DNA from 3 places in the Enteractinococcus fodinae genome. Region 2 is predicted to be linked to each of the others. Evidence: riboswitches for the same ligand, from Rfam matches in the RefSeq annotation. Region 2 holds a riboswitch; each other region holds the start of a gene.
What was found. A riboswitch is a leader RNA that binds a small molecule or an ion and turns the genes downstream of it on or off. The one in region 2 is predicted to bind thiamine pyrophosphate.
Positions count from the first base shown of each region.

Region 1: another riboswitch for thiamine pyrophosphate. It lies ahead of J2S62_RS09795 (NtaA/DmoA family FMN-dependent monooxygenase); the one in region 2 lies ahead of J2S62_RS11395 (YkoF family thiamine/hydroxymethylpyrimidine-binding protein).
Region 3: another riboswitch for thiamine pyrophosphate. It lies ahead of J2S62_RS02290 (thiamine ABC transporter substrate-binding protein); the one in region 2 lies ahead of J2S62_RS11395 (YkoF family thiamine/hydroxymethylpyrimidine-binding protein).

Region 1 is NZ_JAVDYJ010000001.1:2,103,364-2,107,641, forward strand. Features, by position in the region: gene J2S62_RS09790 (hypothetical protein) at 1-152, opposite strand, end outside; gene J2S62_RS09795 (NtaA/DmoA family FMN-dependent monooxygenase) at 156-1,463, opposite strand; TPP riboswitch at 1,453-1,554, opposite strand; gene J2S62_RS09800 (glycine cleavage T C-terminal barrel domain-containing protein) at 1,623-2,927, opposite strand; gene J2S62_RS09805 (IclR family transcriptional regulator) at 3,075-3,875, opposite strand; tRNA gene J2S62_RS09810 (tRNA-Thr) at 4,094-4,170, opposite strand; gene J2S62_RS09815 (DsbA family protein) at 4,260-4,278, opposite strand, start outside.
Region 2 is NZ_JAVDYJ010000001.1:2,451,294-2,455,571, forward strand. Features, by position in the region: gene J2S62_RS11385 (ABC transporter ATP-binding protein) at 1-531, opposite strand, end outside; gene J2S62_RS11390 (ECF transporter S component) at 528-1,151, opposite strand; gene J2S62_RS11395 (YkoF family thiamine/hydroxymethylpyrimidine-binding protein) at 1,154-1,804, opposite strand; TPP riboswitch at 1,841-1,949, opposite strand; gene J2S62_RS11400 (NAD-dependent epimerase/dehydratase family protein) at 2,054-2,836, opposite strand; gene J2S62_RS11405 (hypothetical protein) at 2,942-3,493, shown strand; gene J2S62_RS11410 (hypothetical protein) at 3,804-4,169, shown strand.
Region 3 is NZ_JAVDYJ010000001.1:499,732-504,009, forward strand. Features, by position in the region: gene J2S62_RS02285 (ABC transporter permease) at 1-1,174, opposite strand, end outside; gene J2S62_RS02290 (thiamine ABC transporter substrate-binding protein) at 1,174-2,205, opposite strand; TPP riboswitch at 2,242-2,344, opposite strand; gene J2S62_RS02295 (MFS transporter) at 2,399-3,853, opposite strand; gene J2S62_RS02300 (agmatine deiminase family protein) at 3,945-4,278, opposite strand, start outside.

The sequences.
Region 1 (4,278 bases), 350 kb from region 2:
CTATCGAACGTCACCCAGCAGATCAACGCCGCATCCTGGGTGCCATCGGTGTTGTGATAGACCTCAAGCAGGTCATAAGGACGGCCCCCATCAGACGGATACGACACAAAATCGCCCGGTGCGACTTCAATGGGTTCATTGTCGAGCTGCATGCTTCACCTCGTCTGATCGCCGGCATCTTGGAGGAGCTGGATGACCGGTGCGAAATCCTGAAATGATGCTGGTGCCATGGTGCTAGTCACCATAAACCCATCGGTGGCCCCCTGCCGCACAAGGTCGAGCATCTGCTGGGCCACACCTGCCGGATCGCCCACCAGCACCGGCTTAAACTGGGCAACCCCACCGGCAATCGCGAGCTCACCGATGGTGCGGGCGCCTTCAGCTACGACCTGTGCCACGATGTTTTCGAATCCTTCGGCGCCAGTGGCTCCGCGCTGTGCTCGTAAAAACTCAGCAGCGTCGTCGTGGAGGTTCCACTCCCCTGGATCGGCGCGGAAGACTGCCGCCAGGTCTTGCCACGCACTGTGCGGGTCGATGCGATCTTTGATCGTCTGCAATTTCTCTTCGGCTGCGGCCTGGGTCGCAGCCACAACTGGTTGCACAGCCATCAACGTCGTAATGGCGTCAGGGTTGCGTCCGACCTGTTCAGCTCTGGTACGCAGGTCAGCGCGGATCTGCTGGGCCTGCTGAGCAGTAGCGGCCACCATGAAGGTTGCATCGGCCCAGCGCGCCGCGAAATCCAGGCCTGTTGGTGACGCTCCGGCCTGCAACAGCATCGGTCGGTATCCGTCTACGTCTCCAGGTAGCGTCAACGGACCCACCCCGTCAGGAGTGGGCCGGATACTCGAGGAGTCAGCGAACTCCCCGGTTGTGGTGTCCATGGACAAACTGCTGTCCGGGAAGGTTCGCCAGATGTCGAGGACGTCTTGTGTCACCTTGTGGGCCGTGCGGTAGCGCTGTTCTTTGGGCGCCAACCCCGGCTGCTGCATATTCTGGGCTTCAGCATCGTAGGCCGAGGTTACGATGTTCCAGGCGGCTCGCCCACCTGAGAGCTGATGCAAGGTTGCTAGACGTCGTGCGATGTCATATGGCGGGACAAAGGAGGTCGAGATCGTGCATCCCAACCGCAGCTGTGAGGTCACACTCGCAACCGTCGACATGACGGTTACCGGGTCTAGATAGATGCCGCCTTTGGCGCCTCGGGAGATCACCGCATCCGTGGTGCCATCGTGGCCGCCAGCCATCGCGAGCGCATCGGCGATGAACACCATATCGTAACCGTCAGCTTCGAGCTGTTGACCGATGTCCGTCCAAAAACCGGCACGCAACCAGTCGGTTCGGTTCCCGGGATCACGCCAGGCGCCGGCGGCTTGGAAGGCTGGCAGATCGATCATCGCCGCGCACGGGATGGCCGAGGTAAAAGGCTTGGCTTTCAGCTGGGTGTCATGTGCAGGTGTGGTCATAGGCCCTTCCTCCGCCGGCATGATCCGGATCAGGTTGTTCGGGTCTGCGCGGTGCGCACTCTCAGCCGTAACGGCTCCCCGGGGTACGGTGTCTACCGTAGACCACCTGCTGGTGGCACCGCTGCGTGTTGCGTCCTGGCAACACGCAGCGGCAATCGCCTAGATCGCAGCATCCATGCCTTTGGTGCGGAGGATTTCGCGCTGGTTAGGATTGACCGATTCGCGGAAGGGCATTTCAACCACTTCAGCTGCAACGGGACTACCCGGCATATCGGCATACTGTTCAGGTAAATGTACCCACAGTTCAGTGCCGATTGCCGAGTGTTCTACGGGTACGTATCCCATGGCGATGTTCTGACCAATCTCTGGTGAATACCACGGGGACGTGACATACCCGCTGGCTTCACCGTCTGAGGTAGTCGAAATCAGCCAGAAGTCGGGCGCGTAGTCGTTGATCGGTGCGCCACCCATAATCATCCCGACCAACTGATGCGTATACGGCTGCTGCCCGACCTCAAGCTGTTCCCGAACTGCTTCAAGTGCGGCTTTGCCGATGTAGTCGGCAGTTTTTTGGCGCGGGACTTGGTAGGCCAAGTTCACTTGGAAAGGTAAGGTCTCCTGATCCATGTCCTGACCCCACGAAAGGATCCCGGCGGCAATGCGCCGGTGGTGCGCCGGCGCTATGACGGACAGCTGATGTTTTTCACCCGCCGCTAGGATGGCGTTCCACATGTCCTCGGCGTGCAAGGACGCGTCATAGAGGTAGATTTCATACCCCTTTTCACCCGAGAAGCCAGTCTGGGAGACCACCACATCATGGCCTGCTACCTGACCTGTCATCAAGCCGTATGGAGGCAACTGGGCGACCACGTCACCGAAGAGATCCACCATCAGGTCCACCGACTTCGGGCCTTGGATCTGCACAGGAGCAACATCAATTTCTTTGATGTCCACATCGAATCTGCGCCCGACGTTGACACCTTGTAACCAAAATTCCAGATCGGAGTCAGAAATGGAGAACCAGAACTCATCATCGGCAACGCGCAACAGGACAGGATCGTTTAGGATTCCGCCCGCCTCATTGCACAAGATGACATAGCGTGCCCGCATGACTGGGATCTTGGTGGCATCCCGGGTGATTACGAAGTTCACGTAGGCTTCGGCATCGGGGCCTTTGACCTGGATTTGTCGTTCTACCGCCACGTTCCAGAGCGTCACGTGGTTGACGAGCGCATCGTATTCGACCATGGCCCCGCCATCTTCGGGGCGGACGTAACCGCGCGGATGATACATCCGGTTGTATATCGACGCTCGCCAGCAACCGGCTTCCATCGAGAGGTGCCAGTAAGGTGACTTTCGGACTCGAGTATCGATGAGCATCTCGACCGGGGTGGGCCCGGACTGTCGAAGATTAATCGGTACAACACGGTTGGATTGATCGACTGATGGTTGGTTCGCGTTCATGGGGTTCCTCCCTGTGGGGCACGGAGGGCATCGGCTCTGGCCTGCCGAAAATCAACCCTCGATGTTGCATAATGTGCTACAACGCTCGCACTATGCAGCACGTACTCACAGTCTAATCGTGACTCGCATCACAGGTAAAGAGGTTTATTAAGCTGTGGGGTCGACCCGAGAAAAGCCCAACCGACTTTCCAGATCGCGCGCAGCCTGGCGCGCTTGCGCAAGGAATGGTTCGAACTGGGCTTCCGGCATTCTAAAGTCTGGTGCGGTTACCGACACCGCGGCGACGAGTTGCCCGGTTGCATCCCAGACCGGTACTGCGAGCGCATTGATGCCCTCTTCCCACTCTCCGACGGCTGACGCCCAACCGCGTTGGCGAATAACTCCCAACTCTTCGGCGAGATGCTTGGCCTCGAGTTGGGTGGCTTCGGTAAATTTCACAAGAGGTTGGGCACTGACCTGTGCCCATACCTCTTCGGGAGCGTAAGCCAGCAAGAGCTTGCCTGTCGACGTGGCATGCAATGGCACGCGCTGTCCGACATACTGCCCCGCTACGCCAACCATACGTTGGCCAGCGCTTTGAGTGATCGTTACGGCATAGCCTTCATCGAGGATCGCGACATTGGTAGTTTCCTGGGTCGCTTCGGCAAGCGCATCACAGATCGTTTGACTATCGCGTGCTAAATCGAAACGCGTAGAGACCGGGTATGCCATGCGCAGCAACCCGATGCCCAGTCGGTACGCTCCTCGATCAGCAAGCTGTTCGACGACATTCCGATGTTCTAACGTGGCCAGCAGACGCGAGGCAGTAGACCGATGCACACCCAACCGGCGCGCGATCTCGGAGCTGGTCAGTTCAGTTTCTTCGGTGAGAAACTCCAGAATTTGCAATGCACGATCAACCGACTGAATGGGCGCTGCTACTTCTGGGCGCTGTTCTGAACTTGTCATTGGGTTCCTCACTCGTCAAACAATGTCGGCTGTGCTTCTCTAGGCTACCCAAGGGTGTGCACAGTCTGACTAACATCCGATGCTGCCCAGCTGTTCGACATGGTGTTAGTCGATAATAAACTGCATCACCGCTGCGGTTGCACGCCTGTCGGTCGGCGCCCCAGACGACCTCTGGGACGACAAAACCCCGGAACTCTACTACGAAAGTTCCGGGGTGTTGGAGCCCCCTATCGGATTCGAACCGATGACCCCCTGTTTACAAGACAGGTGCTCTGGCCAGCTGAGCTAAGGAGGCGTGGCTGTCTAGCCGTCAATTTATGACCTACGCTAGTCTAGCCCAAACCATGAGGAAACAAAAACCTAGCGGCGCCATTTCCCCTGGCATTAGTCGTCGAGTTGTGAC
Region 2 (4,278 bases):
CATCGATGTTGGTTCGTCAGCTAGCACGATGTTGGGTCGGGCCGCGAGCGCTGCGACCGTGGCGATGCGTTGGACCCACCCACCGGATAGTGTTTGGGTGCGCTGATTGATCAGGTGTTTGGCATCCACCGAGGCCAGGAGTTGTTGGACTCGGTCGCCGATCTCGGCCGGGTCAACACCGTGATTTTCTAAGGTCAGTGCGATTTCGTCTTCGACCAGCGGCAGCGTGAGGCTAGCGTGCGGGTCCTGGGGCACGTTGCCGACCTTGGCACTGAGTTGGGCCACCGTGTTGGTGATAACTGGTTCACCGGCGACATTGCACTCCCCGCTGATCTCCAGCGGTACCGAATGCGGCACGACCCCGCGGATCGCATCCAGCATTGTGGACTTGCCTGCACCCGAGGCACCCAACAACAGCACTTGTTCGCCGGGGTGCACGGTGAGGTTGATGTCCTCGAGCAGCACCCGCTGGCTGCGTGGGTCCACGGCGGTGAACCCACGCAGCTCAACGAGTGGTTGGCCTTGCGTCATCGTTGCCTTCCGATGGCGTAGTTGTCGACGACTCCGGTCTTCTTAATAGCTTTCACTAGCACCCATGCCAGCAACCCACCGAGGATAATCCCCGAGGAGCAGTGGATGATTAGACGCAGGCCGAAGATCTCCTGGCCGAACCAACCGAAGCGGATGGCAGACGACCAGAACACGAAGAATGCGCCCAGGAACCCACTGATCGCAAAGCGGGTGATACCGAAGTGCCTATACCGGCCAATGGCAAACGGTAGTTCTGAGCCCAGACCTTGGAGGAAGGCCGACAGCAACAGAACTGGTCCGACCGGGGAGCCCAGGAACACGAACTCCATGGTCGCCGCCAGAATTTCGGCCAAGATCCCAGAGCCGGCTTTGCGGGTGATGGCCACCGCCAGCGGGGCAACGAGGAGCCAGCCGCCTTGGAAGAAGTGTTGGGCGAGGTCACCTGCCGGGCCCATGGCGATAGCCAGTGCGTTCCAGGCTTGGACCAGCGCCCAGTAGACGAACCCGAAGACAACACCCAGGACCACCACGAGTACGAGGTCTTTGAGTTGCCACCGAAACGGGCTGTCGTAGGGGTTGCGGTACTCGCGTTTGCCTTGGGAGGATACAGCGTTGCTCATGTTTACTCACCGTTCCGCTGGGCCGAGGGCGAGTCCACCGAAATCGAGATGTGCGAGACGACGTGTGGGACTTCTTGGCCGATCTGGGCCCACGCGTCCACGATGGTTTTTAGCACGTCGGCGAGGTCGCCGCGCAGGATGGTGGCAAAGTGCTCGCTGGTGACTTCCACACCGCTGGCTTTGGCCTGATCAATCGCTGCATAGATCGGTGTCATGTGCGGCACGTTGCCGTCTGCCAGGGGGTACAGTGACCATGCTGCGGCGACTTCGAGTTCGCTTTTTGCCAGGTGTACGGGCTTCTCGGCCGGAATCTCACCGGGTACGAGCTCACAGGTAGCTTCACCTGGGCAGCCGCGCGACAGCAGAATGTGGCTGGTCAGGTGCTGTCGATTGGATTCTTCGGCAGCAGCACGGATCAGGGTCGAGGCATACGCAGCTAATTGCTGTGCTGACTCACCCGAGTTGACGCCCACGTAGGTTGAGACTTCGCCCGTGGAGACTTCTAGACCGGAGTCTGGCTCGTCGACTTTTAGGACGTCGTGGGTGTATTTGATGGCATCCAAAATGATGCGTTCGAAATCATCTGCGTGGGGATGGACGCTAATGCGCATCCCAATACCAATTTGATCTGGTGATAGTGTCTGACCACTCACGGTGGTCTCCCTTCCGACCACCGGGCTCTCATAAACATAAGAGCTAGGAACCTCTACCTACGCCAGCATTATCTGGATCAGGTGAACGGGTCTGCGGCATCTCCGCACTCTCAGCACCAGTTTCAGTGCACCCCGGGGTCTCTGTTCGACACCACCTTAGTCCGAACGGTCGGTATTGCAAAAAGCTTTGAGTTTTCAGCGCAATATCGACGACTCCAGCGCCGCGTGCCGTCTTTCCTGGCGAATGATTCAGCCGGTGTAAACAGTGTGATCCCACTGCTCTTGGTCGGGCGAAGAGGTGGCGAAGCGCAACCGGTACGGCTCTGGAGCGTTGAACTCCTCGCGAAGAATATCGACCAGGTCGTCTCCAGTGAGCCAGGTGCGTTTGATCCGTTGCGCTCGAAGTTCGCCGAAACCTAAATGCGGCATCTCGTCGGAGTCGATGAGCTCTTGCAGCGTCATATTGTCCCGCATCGTCCCAATGCGCAACGCACTGACTGGCAGGCCGGATGAGTCGCTGGCATACCGACCGAGTGCTTCCATATAAGCTTTCGCTGCACCATAGAGTCCGTCCGGCCGCGGTGGATCCCACGGTTTGACGTGACCGTCACCTTCCCCTGCCAGCCATTCTCGTTCGGGCCATCCGGAAGCGTGATTGCTCGATGCCAGCACGACTCGTCGCGTGCCGTGCGCGATCGCGGAGGCCAGGATCCGGTTGGTTGCATCCATCTCCGTGGCGTATAGACCGTCTTTGCCATCGGGTGCCCCGGTCGCCAGGTGCAATACATAGTCAGCATCTCGCACCAGGCGATCGACTAGTTCTTCGTCGTCCAGGCCGGCCTGATGGGTTTCAGTAAAAGCATCGTTGTCGATACCAGCAATGTCGACACCCACCAACTGATAGGTCTCAGATAGCTGGCGGGTAATCAAATTCGCCACGGTCCCGGCAGCCCCCGTAATCAGAAGTCGGTTGCCAGCTGGTCGAGGGTTCCAGCGAGATGGCTCGGGCGGTGCTTGAATCGGCAGGTCCATGATTTTCCCTATTCTTCTAGCGTCCGGGGCATTACCGTTTAAAAGCTAGCCGACCAGATCGTACTGGGTTGGGTCAAGAAGTTTATTCATCTTCGCATTTGGACTGTGATGAGGGCTACACAGGCTGCTGCCCTATTGCTACTCTTTGACCAGGAGGCGCATATGGGAGCCCATGGTCTTGACAAGGAAAACCATCTCGACACTACGCCCAATCCACGACGGGTTCAGCAGGTCGAGATGACTGCAGACCTGCGGCGAAGTCTGCTCGCGGACCACGGGGCAGTGTCTTATAAGGCGTTTGCACAGTTGTGTGGTTCTCGGACGAGTGCGGTTCGAGCGTGGGTTGCTCGGGTCAGCGGGCGGGGATGCCTTTTCACGGTGGAGGATAATGGTCGCATTCTCATTCCGAGAGTGCAGCTCGATACCAACGGCAACCTGAATGAAGATGTCGCAGCACTGGTCCAGCCCCTATTTCAAGCCGGCTTGGACAGCTGGTCTCTGTGGGCCTGGCTGACAAGCCCCACTGGTCGCCTCAACGGCGAAATACCTGCCGAGGTCGCCAAAGAAGATCCGGCTCGCGCCCGTAAGGCGGCTGAACTCTATGCGGCTGACATTGAGCGCTCCCGTGACACCGCAGCGCCGGTGTTGCAGCCCTAGAATAAGAGCGGCAGTTCGTTCTGTGAAGCTCATTGCGCGGCAGAATAGCGCGCTTAGCCGGTAATGAATAAGAATGCGGCCCCGGAAACTGAATACCGGGGCCGCATACTCTCATCACTCACACCTTGAAGAGGTAGTACCTACTCTAAAGATAGTTCCTGTTGGGGAGCTTGAACTTTTGTCTATATTCCGTCAGAACTGTCTAGGAAACCCCTGAACGCGCTCCCCGCTGCCATGAAATCCTCGCGAAGTCGGCCTTCACAACATGTACGCTGCCACCGTCACATCGCACCATAGACAGGATCAAACCATGCTTCGCACCGCGACGACTGTCGCAGCACTGACCCTCTTGACCGTTACCGGTTGCACAGCCAATCCGGGAGAAGCTAGCAGCGCTTCGAGCCCGGAAGCCACCGAAGCTACTCCAGCACCTCAAGATTCCGAGCAATCCGAGCCGACTTTTGCTGAGACGGACATGCCGTATACAGACGTGGAGATTGACGGTCCGTTCGCTGCCGAAGCTCTTGATCATCTGCTCACCACATTGACCACGGTTTATCACGACAACGTAGGCAACGGAAACTATACCGAGGATTGCGACGTCCCATTCGAAACGTTGGAAGACTATCAAAATCTGCAGTCCGAGCAACCCTGTGGGGTACTTGGCCTCGCTTGAGTCACCACGGGATGGCGAGCTCATTGTCACGCTGATGCCCGAGGCCTGGGGCTGCGGAGAATATGATCCCGACCGGGTGTACACCGTGCCCTATCTGGCGGGGAATCTG
Region 3 (4,278 bases), 2.0 Mb from region 2:
CCGAGGAGACGCCCATCGGCAACATGATAAATACATCTAGCCATTGCTGTGCACGCGAGAGCAGACGACTCTTGACCCGCCGGGTCAGCACAAGCGCAATGAGGATCGAAACCACCAAACAGATCATGGTGGCATCCAGGGCGATTTTCAGGGAGTGCTCGAGCGCTTGGGCAGCCGTCGCGCCGCCGGCAAAACCGGTCCCCGGGGAAGTAACCAGCAGCCGGTAGTTGTGCAGCCCGTAACCGCCATCACCGTCGGCAAGCGAGCGCTCGACCAGGCTGAACATGGGCCACAGGATGATGACCACGACCGCAAACATCGTCACGGACAACGGCAACCAGTCGGCTCGGGTGATGTTTTGGCGATGGGGCTGTTGCAGGCGCAGGGCGGTCGTGGTGTGGTGGGCCAGCCGCTGGGTGAGCCAGACCGATGCCAGGACGAACACGACCTGCAGCGCCGAGAAGACCGCGGCGGTGCGCAGGTCCAGGAAGGTTTGGGTTTGGCGGAAGACTTCGGTTTCGAGTGTGCCCACGCCGGGCGTGCCCAGGGTGCGCACCAGCGAATACGCGGTGGAACAATACAGAAAAACCAGCCCGGCCGAGGCGCCGATGGCGGGTGTCAGTGCCGGTAGGGTGATGGTGCAAAACGCGCGAGCTCGGGAGGCGCCGAGACTGCGGGCGGCTTCGACGGTGCGCGGGTCCAACATCTGCCATAACCCACCCACCTGCCGGGCGATCAGGCTGATGTTGAAAAACACCATGGCTGCGATGACGGCCCACGTCGTCTGGTCCAGCCCTAAAAACCCCAGCGGGCCGTTGGGGCCCAGTAGGGCGCGGAAGGCCACTCCGACCACGACGGTGGGTAACACGAAGGGGACCAGGGTGATGGATCGCAGGATGGTGCGACCCGGAAAATCGGTGCGGTACAAAATATAGGCCGCGGGAATACCGAAGAGCGCCGAGCCGATGGTGCCGCCCAGGGCCATCACCAGCGTGTGACCGGCGATGTCCCAGGTGCGCCCGGTGGTCAAGACCTCACCAAATCTGCTCAGATCGAGCGCGCCGGCGTCGTCGGTGATACCGCGCAGCAGCATCGCTCCGACGGGCCAGGCGAAGAAGATGGTGAGGAAGGTGAGGATTAGCGCGACGGCGGCACCCCACCCCAGGCGGGTCATCACGAGCTATGGTTTTCGTATACTTCGGTCCAGTCGGTCAGCCACTGATCACGGTTGTCGGCGACTTCGGCTTCGTCAACGGTGATCGGGTCCTCGGCGAGTTCAGCGTAGGTGGCCCATTCCTCGGGCAGTTCAACCGAGTCATCGACGGGGTACATGTACATTTCTTCGGGCAGGGTTTCTTGGAATTCGGTGCTGAGCAGGAACTCGATGAACGCCCGGGCGCCGTCGGGGTTGGCGCCATCGGCCAACACACCGGCGTATTCGACCTGTTGGGTGCAGGTGCCCAGAATCGAGGACGTGCGGCCCTCTTCGGCCGACGGGGAGGACGAGTAGCTGAGCACCAGTGGATACTCGCCGTCACCAGCAGCCGTGAAATCCGAGTAGTAGGCATCCGACCAGCCGCCGGCGACCTTGGTGCCGTTATCCAGCAGGTCTTGCCAGTAGCGCTGCCAGTCGTCCTGATCGGCTATCGTGGCGACCAGAAATGCCAGGCCCGGTGAGGATGCGGTCGGGTCGGTCGTGACGAACAGGCCCTCGTAGTCCGGGTCGGTCAGATCGTCGAGTGTTTCGGGCGGGGTGAGGCCCTGGTCGTCGAACCACTCGTTGTCCATGTTGACACAGACTTGCCCGTGGTCGATGGGTGCCAGGTGGCCGTCGGTATCGGAGGCGACCGTGAACTCTTCGGCTGAACCCAACTGGACGTCGTGAGTGGTCAGCATGTCTTCGGCCAGCAGAGTTTCGGCCGAGTAGTTATCGATGCCGTACACCCCGTCGACGGTGGGGTTGTCCTGCTGCAGGATCAGTTGGTTCAACACCGCCCCGGCATCCCCGGGGGAGGTCGTGGTCACGCTGTACCCGGAATCTTCCTCGAAGGCCGTGACGAGTTCTTCGGGCACATTGAACGAGTCGTGGGTCATGATGGTGACCGAGGCTTGCGCATCGTCGTCCGCGTCGGGGGCCTGGTCTGCGACCGAGCAACCGGCCAGTCCGAGCACGGCGGCGACCGTCAGTGGTAACACTTTTTTCATTGGTTCCTCCTGTGTGCATAGGAGGGCACGCGGTGCGTGGAGAGTATGACGACTTCCTCCGCCAGTATGATCTGGTATCAGGTTCGAGGGTCTGCTTGCGCACTCTCAGCAGCTGGTGGCTGCTCCCCTGTCGATGCCTCTAATGTATCGCATGGGGTACCGTGCCGGGCAGTATGTCGCAGGCGGTGACGCGCTAGGCGGATTCGCGGCCCTGAGCGACGGCGGCTTGCGCTTGTCGGGTGCCGCGCACATCCACGATGGCTACCACCAGGGCGATGGATACCATGAACATGATGAGCCCGAAGGCCGCAATAAACGCCCAGTTCCACGACCACGCCGCGGCGACTCCGAATAGTGTTGAGGTGATCAGCGCGGTGCCCACCGAGGTGCCGACGCGTTGACCGGTTTGCATCACACCCCCGGCGACTCCCGAGACATGGGCGGGTACCTCGATCAGCGACAGGGTTTGGTTCGGTGACACAATAAAGCCTTGGGCCACGCCCAGCAGCGACAGTGTGAGCACGAGCCACCACACTGACCAGTCCCACAGCTGGACGCCCACCACGACGAAGATGGACGATGCCAGGGCGGTTAGGGTCACCGTCATGCCCCAGGCGACCATGGGGCGTCCAGCGTTGAGCACGTAGCGCCCGGCGATCTGCGAGGAAATCGACGTCGCGATGGCCGAAGGCACGCCAATCAGTGCGGCGCCCAAGGCTGAGACCCCGTGGCCGGTTTGCAAAAAGATCGCCACCGTGACCCACACGGAGGTCGAACCCGTAAAGAACAGTCCGATGAGCAAGGTCCCGTTGCGATAGGGCCGATTACGGAACAGGGCCATGTCGACCATGGGCGCACCGCCGCGGCGTTTATACCGGCGCTCCCACCAGACCCACCACGTAAGGATTGCCACTCCGGCCGGCAGCATGGCCCAGAAGATCCCGCCCTGATCGATTTCCAAAAACGTCCACATGACCAACAGGGTGCCCAGGGTAAAGGCTACGGTCCCGACCGGGTCCAGGTCGGGCTTGCCGCCGTGGGCCGCGGGGCCGGTGCGTTGCCAGGCTTCGGCCGGGAAGTGTCGGCGGGCAAACCAGATTGCGGCGGCAGCGATGGGGACGTTGACCAGAAAGGTCCACCGCCAGCCCCAATCGGGTCCGGCCAGGGCGATCAGCCCACCACCTAGGACCGGTCCTATGGCTACGGACACTCCCACGACCGTCCCAAACGATGCGAAAGCGCGAGCGCGGCGTGGCCCGTCGAAAAATTGTTGAATGAAGCCCACGGTTTGAGGGTTGAGTAGGCCTGAACCGAAGCCCATGACGAACCGAGCCAGGACCAGCATCAGCCCGTTGACCGCTAGCCCGGACAGGAGCGCGCCCAGCCCGAAGACGACCAGGCCGGCGACAAAGAGCCTGGCCCGGCCGAAGGTGTCACCGGCGCGCCCGGCGGCGACCAGCAGCACCCCGAAGGCCAAAGTGTAACCGGACAAGACCCACTGGATTTCACTGGTGGTCGCATCGAGGGATTCTTGCACTGAGGGCAGGATGACGTTAATCGAGGAGATGGACAGCAGCGACATGAAGACCGGGACCAGCACCACCACCAACAGGGCTCGCTGGGTTTTGGTCATCTGCTGCTTGGCCAATTACGCTCCTTTACCTGTCGTCGAGTTCAGGTTAGCGTGTTGGCCCGGTTCTCGCGTCGATTCGGGGCGGTTTGTCCCCGCTGGCTGAGCGTTATCGTTGTGAGCTGACGCGCGGCTCAGGCAGTGTGACGGCGCGCATGGAGGCACCGTGGTCGAATAGCGCCTGGGCGGTGAAGGGGATGACGCGGTGTTCGGGATACAGCGTGGCCATCAGCTTGCGTGCTTCGTCGTCGTGGGGGTCGATGAACCGCGGCATCAGGATGACGTCGTTGAGCACCAGAAAATCCAGGTAGCTCCAGTTGACCGGGCCGCGCAGATCCGAGTGGGTTTGCGGGGCTGGCATGTCGATGATTTCCAGGGGCCGCCCGTTAGCATCGTGGGCTTCGGAGAGGATCTCGCGCACGGTTTCGGTTACCGCGTGGTCG